Regions from separate parts of the Streptomyces ziwulingensis genome, predicted to be linked through region 1. Evidence: riboswitches for the same ligand, from Rfam matches in the RefSeq annotation. Region 1 holds a riboswitch; the other holds the start of a gene.
The links. Region 1 has a riboswitch for glycine ahead of ABEB00_RS29595 (glycine cleavage system aminomethyltransferase GcvT). Riboswitches for the same ligand answer to the same signal wherever they lie in the genome.
Positions count from the first base shown of each region.

Region 2: another riboswitch for glycine. It lies ahead of gcvP (aminomethyl-transferring glycine dehydrogenase); the one in region 1 lies ahead of ABEB00_RS29595 (glycine cleavage system aminomethyltransferase GcvT).

Region 1 covers NZ_BAABIG010000072.1:25,338-29,845, forward strand. Annotated here, with positions in the region: gene gcvH (glycine cleavage system protein GcvH) at 1-331, opposite strand, end outside; gene ABEB00_RS29595 (glycine cleavage system aminomethyltransferase GcvT) at 555-1,874, opposite strand; glycine riboswitch at 1,858-1,969, opposite strand; glycine riboswitch at 1,970-2,065, opposite strand; gene ABEB00_RS29600 (AAA family ATPase) at 2,243-2,911, shown strand; gene ABEB00_RS29605 (enhanced serine sensitivity protein SseB) at 3,017-3,808, shown strand; gene ABEB00_RS29610 (enhanced serine sensitivity protein SseB C-terminal domain-containing protein) at 3,936-4,508, shown strand, end outside.
Region 2 covers NZ_BAABIG010000061.1:153,769-158,276, forward strand. Annotated here, with positions in the region: gene gcvP (aminomethyl-transferring glycine dehydrogenase) at 1-2,883, opposite strand, end outside; glycine riboswitch at 3,055-3,150, opposite strand; gene ABEB00_RS27745 (PRC-barrel domain-containing protein) at 3,277-3,651, shown strand; gene ABEB00_RS27750 (DNA polymerase IV) at 3,570-4,508, opposite strand, start outside.

The DNA.
Region 1 (4,508 bases):
CCGGCTCCTCGGTGACGCGCACCTTGAACAGCCAGCCGCCCTCGAAGGGCGCGGAGTTCACCAGCGACGGGTCGTCGACGACGTCCTCGTTGACCTCGGTGACCTCACCGGAGACGGGGGAGTACAGGTCGGAGACGGACTTGGTCGACTCCAGCTCGCCGCAGGTCTCGCCCGCCGAGACGACGGCGCCGACCTCGGGGAGCTGGACGAAGACGACGTCACCGAGCGCGTTGGCCGCGTGCTCCGTGATGCCGACCGCCGAGACGCCGTCCTCGGCGACCGACAGCCACTCGTGCTCCTTGCTGTAACGCAGCTCATGGGGGTTGCTCATGGCCTGAATTCTCCTGTATGCGGGGGAGTGCTGGTGAAGGGGGGAGTACTGGGGAGTATCGGGGACCCGGCCGAGCGGCGGAAATGTGCGCGGGGTCACCTTCGGCACCCCGCGCGCGGCCCCACCGGCCGGTGCCGTCCGGGACTGCCGGGCGGCCCAGGTCGAGCGGGATGCCCGCTCTGCCCGCACCGGCCGGATCGCGTCCGGACCGTCCGGGCCGGCGCTACTTCTGGCGCTTGTAGAACGGCAGCGCCACGACCTCGTACGGCTCGTGGGTGCCGCGGATGTCCACGCCGACGCCCGGGGTGCCCGGGGCGGCGAACTCGGCGTCGACGTACGCCATGGCGATCGGCTTGCCGAGGGTCGGGGACGGGGCGCCGGAGGTGACCTCGCCGACCTCCTCGCCGCCGGCGACGACCGCGTACCCGGCGCGCGGCACCCGGCGGCCCTCGGCGACCAGGCCGACGAGCACCCGGGGCGGGCTGTGCTCGGCCCGGGCGGCGGCCTCGGCGAGCGCGGCGCGGCCCACGAAGTCGCCGTCCTTCTCGAACTTGACCACCCGGCCGAGCCCCGCGTCGAAGGGCGTCAGCGTGGTGGTCAGCTCGTGCCCGTACAGCGGCATGCCCGCCTCCAGGCGGAGCGTGTCGCGGCAGGACAGGCCGCACGGCACCAGCCCGGCCGGGGCGCCCGCCTCGGTCAGCGCCCGCCACAGCGGCTCGGCGTCGGCCGGCGCGACGAACAGCTCGAAGCCGTCCTCGCCGGTGTAACCGGTGCGGGCGATCAGCGCGGGGACGCCGGCGACGGTGCCGGGCAGGCCCGCGTAGTACTTCAGACCGTCCAGGTCGGCGTCGGTGAGCCCCTTGAGGATGCCCGCGGACTCCGGGCCCTGCACGGCGAGGAGCGCGTAGGCGTCGCGGTCGTCGCGGACCTCGGCGTCGAAGCCGGCCGCCCGCTCGGTCAGCGCGTCCAGGACCACCTGGGCGTTGGAGGCGTTGGCGACGACCAGATAACGGGCGGACCCGGCCCCGGCCCCCGCCCCGGCCCCCGCCTCGGCCGCCGCCCCGGCCCCCGCCTCGGCCGCCGCCCCGGCCCCAGCCTCCGCCCCGGCCCCCGCGCCGGCCTCCACCTCGGCCGGCGCCCCGGCCTCCGCCCCGGTCCCCGCCAGGCGGTAGACGATCAGGTCGTCCAGGATGCCGCCGTCCGCGCGGCAGATCATGGTGTACCGGGCGCGGCCGGGCCGCACCGCGCCGATGTTGCCGACCAGCGCGTGGTCCAGCAGGCGGGCCGCCTCGGGGCCGGTGACCGTGATCTCGCCCATGTGGGAGAGGTCGAAGAGCCCGGCGCGGGTGCGCACCGCGGTGTGCTCGTCGCGTTCGGAGCCGTAGCGCAGGGGCATGTCCCAGCCGGCGAAGTCGGTCATGCTCGCGCCCAGCGAACGGTGCAGCGCGTCGAGCGCGGTGCGGCGCGGGCGCCGGGGGTCGGTACTGCTCATCGGTCGTCTCCCAGGGCAGGACGGGCGAGGTCGGTCCTCCCCATCTGTCATCGGAACCTGAGAGGTTCGCCTCGGCCACCGGAGCGCGGCGGCCGGGACTTGCACCTTGGGTGGGGCCACCGGGGCGGCCCGCTTTTCAGATGTGCCTCGCCCGCGCGGTAATGGGGGCCTGAGAGATTCAAGGGAGGGACTTGCTCCTTCGGCGCCCCGGTGCGGACCGGGGACTCTCCCGCGCGGATTCGAACGGCCGGTATGCAGTTGGCGTCGCCATCATTGCACGGCGGGCCCGCTCACGGCAGGCCCGCGATCTGTAACCGGCTTGTGGCAGTAAGCGAACGAAAACACGAGACCTCCGCATTACCTTCTCTTTACACTCGACGGGGAGGGGACTCGTACCGCCCCAGGGGAGGACGATCACGGTGAACAGGACCACGGCGTACGCCACGACCTCGGGTCTCGCACTGCCCGAGCAGCCCGGCGCACCGGCCCGGGAGGTGTGCGCCGAACTGCCCGCGTCCGTCGTCCGCGATCTGCGGGACAGAGACGGCCACAGCCCGCACGCCTTGCTGTTCGGACCCCGGGACCTGGTGGTCGTCACCGGCCTGCCCGGCAGCGGCAAGTCCACGCTGATGGAGCGCACGGTGCGCGGCCGGCGCATCGACTCCCAGGACACCCGCGACCGCTGGGACCGGCGGATGCCGCGCTTACTGCCGTACGGGCTCTACCGCCCGCTCGTCCGTCTCGCCCACTTCGCCGGGCTGCGCCGGGCGCTGCGCTCCGGCGAGGGCGTGGTCGTGCACGACTGCGGCACGCAGGCGTGGGTGCGCGGCTGGCTGGCCCGCGAGGCCCGCCGCCGGGAGGGCACCCTGCACCTGCTGCTCCTCGACGTCGGCGCCGAACGGGCGCTGGCCGGGCAGCGCGAGCGCGGCCGGGGCGTCTCCCGGTACGCGTTCCTCCGGCACCGCGCGGCCACCACCCGCCTGGTGCGCGGCGCGGAGCAGGGCTCCCTGCCGGCCGGGTGCACCTCGGCGATCCTCCTGGACCGGGCGGCGGCGGACACCCTGAGCCGCATCGCCTTCACAGGCTGACCGGCCCCCGGCGAGGGGAGCGGGACACCGGCGGGCCGCGGGAGGGCCGGCCGTACGGGTTAGCCTTTCCAGCCCCAGCAGCGGTTCCACACAGGCGGTAGGCAGATGGACTTCCCGGCGGACTTCTCCGCGGACTTCCCGGCGCGGGCACATCCCCACGCGCACGGCGGCTGGCCCGGCAACGAGCTGGAAGAGGTGCTCTCGGCCTCCCTCGGCGTGCCGGGCGCCGGCGGCCGGATAGTCGAGGTGCTCGGCCGCGGCCTCGTCTGGGTCCCGCTGCCCCAGGGCGGCGGTCCGCACAGCGGGCCCCTCGACCTGCCCACGCTGGAGATCGAGGGCCAGGCGTACGTACCGGTGTTCAGCTCCGAGGAGCAGCTCCGGCAGGTCGCGGGCGCGCACATGGCGTTCACCGTCGCCCCGGCGGTCGAGTTCGCCCGCGGTCTGCCCCCGCACGTCGGCATCGCCGTCAACCCGGACGGTGTCGTCGGCATCCCGCTGCCGCCGCCGGCCGTGGCCGAGCTGTGCCGGGCCGGGCGCACCCCGCTGGACGGGCCGGCGAGCGGCGGCCGGGTCCGGCTCTACGAGCCCGACTGGCAGGAGGACCCGGTCGACTTCCTCGCCGCGGCCGGTGCCGAGTTCGCCGCCATCGGCGTCGTACGCAGCGCCCGCCGCTGTCTGGCCGCCGTCGAGACCGCGGCGCCGGTCCTGTTCGTCGGCGTCGAACTGACCCACTGGGAGGGTGACGCGCGGACCCTGCCGCTGGAGGCCCTGGGCCGCGCCCTGGGACGGGCGCCGGTCCCGTGGCCGGTCAACCTCATCCTGCTGGAGGCGGCCCAGGACCCGGTCTGCGACTGGCTGCGCGAGCGGGTGCGGCCGTTCTACCAAGGGGAGTTGTAGCCGCCGCCCGGCCGGCCGGCGTCACGCCCGGCACCGAGGCGCGTCCCGGCACGCACGCGCCCTCCGGTGCCGGGGCGCCCTAAGCTGGTCCCCAACCAGGGGACGATTCTCGAAGGGTCGGTAACAGGTGAGCGCGAGCGGGACCGCCGCAGCCGGGCACGTCGAGCACATGCTGCGCCAGGTGACGCCCGGGCGCTACGACGCCTACGAGGCGCTCCTGCGCGCCCTGTCGGCCCCGGCCTCCGGGCAGGTGTGGATGCTGCTGTGGCACGGCCAGGCCGGCTCCGCGGACGCCCAGTACGGGAAGATGGAGGTCGACGGCTACGGCTACGCGCCCTGCGTCACCTCCGCCCAGGAACTGTCGGCCAGCGGCTGGAACAGGTCGTACGAGGTCGTCGACGGCCTGGAGGTGGCCCGCGCCCTCTACCCCGACCGCTACGGCCTCTGGCTCAACCCGCACGCCCCGGGCGGCGGCGTCGGCATCCCCTGGCTCGACCTGCGCCGCATCGCCACCGGCCTGGACCGCCAGCCCGCGGGGCCGCTGCGGCTGTCCGATCCGGCCATCGAGATCCCGCAGTTCTACGCCCTGCTCACGCAGAACGCCCACCGCACCCCGGCCGTCCGCTCGCTGCGCCGCGCCTGGGTGCAGCCCGCCCTCGGCGCGCCGTACCTCGCCATCGGCCTGGACGTGTACGACACC
Region 2 (4,508 bases), on a different contig from region 1:
GTCCTCGTAGGCGTCCAGCGGCGGGCACGAGCAGACCAGGTTCCGGTCACCGAACGCCTGGTCGATGCGGCGCACCGGCGGCCAGTACTTGTCGGCGGCCGACACCCCGGCCGGGAAGACGGCCTCGGCGCGGCTGTAGGCGTGCTCCCACTCGCCGCCCAGCGCCGCGGCGGTGTGCGGGGCGCCGCGCAGCGGGTTGTCGTCCGCGGGCCACGCGCCGGAACCGACCTTGTCGATCTCCGCGCGGATGGCGATCATCGCGTCGCAGAACCGGTCCAGCTCGTTCAGGTCCTCGGACTCGGTCGGTTCGATCATCAGCGTGCCGGCCACCGGGAACGACATCGTCGGCGCGTGGAAGCCGTAGTCGATCAGCCGCTTGGCGACGTCGTCGACGCTCACGCCGGTCGCCTTGGTCAGCGGGCGCAGGTCGATGATGCACTCGTGCGCGACCAGCCCGCCCGGCCCGGTGTACAGCACCGGGTAGTGCGGCTCCAGCCGCTTGGCCACGTAGTTGGCGGAGAGCACGGCCACCTGGGTGGCCCGCTTCAGCCCCTCGCCGCCCATCAGCCGCACGTACGCCCAGGAGATCGGCAGGATGCCCGCCGAACCCCAGGGAGCCGCCGAGACGGGGCCCACGCCCGTCCGGGGTCCGGCCGCGGGCTGGAGCGGGTGGTTGGGCAGATACGGCGCCAGGTGCGCGCGCACGCCCACCGGGCCGACGCCGGGACCGCCGCCGCCGTGCGGGATGCAGAACGTCTTGTGCAGGTTCAGGTGCGAGACGTCGCCGCCGAAGTGACCGGGCTTGGCGAGTCCCACCAGGGCGTTGAGATTGGCGCCGTCCAGGTAGACCTGGCCGCCCGCCTCGTGCACCTGGGCGCAGATGTCGGCGACGTGCTCCTCGAAGACGCCGTGCGTGGACGGGTAGGTGATCATCAGCACGGACAGCTCGTCGCGGTACTGCTCGATCTTGGCGCGCAGGTCCTCGACATCGATCTCGCCGTCCCCGGCGGTCTTCACGACGACGACCCTCATGCCGGCCATGACGGCGCTGGCCGCGTTGGTGCCGTGCGCGGAGGACGGGATCAGGCAGACGGTCCGCTGCTCGTCGCCGTTGGCGCGGTGGTAGCCGCGGACGGCGAGCAGACCGGCCAGCTCGCCCTGCGACCCGGCGTTCGGCTGGAGCGAGACCTTGTCGTACCCGGTGACCTCGGCGAGACGCTCCTCCAGCTCGCGGATGAGCGTGAGGTAGCCCTGCGCCTGCCCGGCCGGGACGAAGGGGTGGAGCTGCCCGAACTCGGGCCAGGTCACCGGCTCCATCTCGGTGGTCGCGTTGAGCTTCATGGTGCAGGAGCCCAGCGGGATCATGCCGCGGTCCAGCGCGTAGTCCCGGTCGGCCAGGCGGCGCAGGTAGCGCAGCATCGCGGTCTCGGAGCGGTACTGGTGGAAGACGGGGTGGGTCAGGAAGTCGTCGGTGCGCAGCAGCCCCTCGGGCAGCGCGTCCCCGGCCGTCCCGTCCAGCGCCTCGATGTCGCCCTCGACACCGAACGCGTTCCACACGCCGCCCACCTGGGCGCGCGCGGTGGTCTCGTCGCAGGCGACGGAGACGTGGTCGGCGTCGACGAGCCACAGGTTGACGCCGTTCTCGCGGGCGGCGCCGACGATCTCGGCGGCCCGGCCCGGCACCCGCGCGGTGACGGTGTCGAAGTAGTCGCCGTGCACGATCTCGACACCGCCGGCGGCGAGACCCGCGGCGAGAAGGGAGGCGTACCGGTGGGTGCGCCGGGCGATGCCCCGCAGCCCGTCCGGCCCGTGGTAGACGGCGTACATTCCGGCCATCACCGCGAGCAGTACCTGCGCGGTGCAGATGTTGCTGGTGGCCTTCTCGCGGCGGATGTGCTGCTCGCGGGTCTGCAGCGCGAGCCGGTAGGCGCGGTTGCCGTCGGCGTCCACCGAGACGCCCACCAGCCGTCCGGGCAGGCTGCGGGCCATCTTCTCGCGGACCGCCATGTAGCCGGCGTGCGGACCGCCGAAGCCCATCGGCACACCGAAGCGCTGGGTGGTCCCGATCGCGATGTCCGCGCCCAGCTCACCGGGCGACTTCAGCAGCGTCAGCGCGAGCAGGTCGGCGGCGACGGTGACCAGGGCGCCCAGCTCGTGCGCCCGGTCGATGACCGGCCTGAGGTCGCGTACGGCACCGGAGGCGCCCGGGTACTGGAGGAGGACGCCGTTGATCTCCCGCTCGGCGACCTCGGCCGGGATGCCCTCGCCGAGGTCGGCGACGACGACCTCGACACCGGCCGGTTCGGCGCGGGTCCGGATCACGGCGACGGTCTGCGGCAGCGCGTCCGCGTCGACCAGGAAGAGGCCCTTCTTGTTCTTGCCCAGGCGCCGCGACAGCGCCATCGCCTCGGCGGCGGCGGTGGACTCGTCGAGCAGCGAGGCACCGGAGGTGGGCAGACCGGTCAGCTCGGCGACCATGGTCTGGAAGTTGAGCAGCGCCTCCAGACGGCCCTGCGAGATCTCCGGCTGGTACGGCGTGTAGGCGGTGTACCAGGCCGGGTTCTCCATGACGTTGCGCAGGATCACCGGCGGGGTGAACGTGCCGTGGTAACCGAGCCCGATCATGGAGTCGAGGACCTCGTTGCGGTCGGCGAGCGAGCGCAGCTCGGCCAGCACCTCGGCCTCCGTGCGCGCGGACGGCAGGTCCAGCGCGTCGGCGTTCTTGATCACGTCCGGCACCGCGGCGGCCGTGAGCTCGTCGAGCGAGCCGTATCCGACCTGCGCGAGCATCTTGGCGCGGGCCTCGTGGTCGGGGCCGATGTGACGCTGCTCGAACGGGGTTCCCTGTTCGAGTTCGGAGAGCGGAGTACGGTGAACGGTCATGGCGGGGGCCTCCTGGTCTGCGCGACCTTCGAGGGGCACCACTCGGGTACCCGGACGGCCTCCCCCTCTGTCATCGCGACCTGAGAGCTTCACCGGCCGCCCGAGGGCCGCCGGCTTTCCCCGTCGGTGAGAGCGGAAGCCGTCGACACCCGCTCTGCTTTCCAGAGTGACCTCGTCCATGCGGTACGTGTGCCTGAGAGATTCCGGGGAGGAGTTGCTCCTTCGGCGCCTCCGATGAAGCCTGGAGGACTCTCCCGCGCGGGGTCAGCAGCCGTTTGCCAGCGTACCAGCGCGATTGACGTACGGTCTTTCGAGTGGCCGTCCACCCGAATGTGCTCTTTTGTAGTGCTTACGGATGATTTACCGGATGGTTCGTGACCATGTGGAGGGCCCGTGCGTACCGACATCGATCCGCGCAATCTGATCGGCCGCAAGGCGTTCGACCGCGACGGCAGCAGGATCGGCACCATCGACGAGGTCTATCTCGACGACGCCACCGGCGACCCGGAGTGGGCGGCCGTGCGCACCGGCCTGTTCAGCAGGGACGCGTTCGTGCCCCTGGAGCCCAGCGAACTCGTCGAGGGCGCCCTGCGGGTCCCCTTCGAACGGTCCCTGATCAAGGAGGCCCCCGACTTCGGCGTCGGCCGCCACCTCTCCCCGGAGCAGGAGATCCAGCTCTACCACCATTACGGACTCGACGTGGCCGCCCCTCCCCCGCCCCCCGACCGGGACTTCGGCAAGCTGGCCGGCCACGAGGAACCCACCTGACCCTCCTCCTCCGGTGCCGGTGGCGCCGGCTCCTCGGCCACCAGCGGCAGCGGCTCGGCCGGTTCCAGCTCGGCGTCGTCGACCCGGAAGGTGCGCACCCGCCCCGGCTCCCGCGAACCAGGGGTCTCGAAGCGCACGGTGACCCGCCCCAGCCCGCTGCCCTGCACCCATCCGTGCCCGTACACCGCGTGCCGCACGTCGTGCCCCGAGGGCCAGCGCCGCTCGGCGGGCGGCGCCTGCGGCTCGACGGGCGCACGCCGGTCCACGTCCGGGCCGGCCGGACCGGCCGGACCTCCCGCCGCTCCCCGCTCCCGCTCCCGTTCTCTCTCCCGCTCCCGTTCTCTCTCCCTCTCTCGTTCTCTCTCCTGTTCGCGCTCCCGTTCCCGTTCCCCGACCGCCGCCTGGGCGAAGAGATCCTCCTGTGTGTAGTCGGCGAGCCCGCTCACGCCCACGCCGAGCAGCCGTACGCCCCCGGTCGTGTCCACCCCGTCCAGCAACCGCGCCGCCGCCTCCTCGATCACCGCCGGATCGTCCGTGGGCCCGCGCAGCGTCTCGGAGCGGGTCAGGGTGGAGAAGTCGTACCGCCGCACCTTGAGCACGATGGTCCGTCCGGACAGCCCCGCCGCGCGCAGCCGCCGCACGCACCGGTCGGCGAGACGCCGCACCTCCAGGCCGACCCGCACCCGGTCATGGATGTCCACGTCGTAGGTGTCCTCCACGGACACCGACTTCGCCTCCCGCTCGGCGACCACCGGGCGCTCGTCGTGCGCCAGCGCCATGGCGTACAGCGCGTGGCCGTGCGCCTTGCCCAGCAGCCGCACCAGCTCGTCCTCGCCCGCCTCGGCGATCTCCCCGAT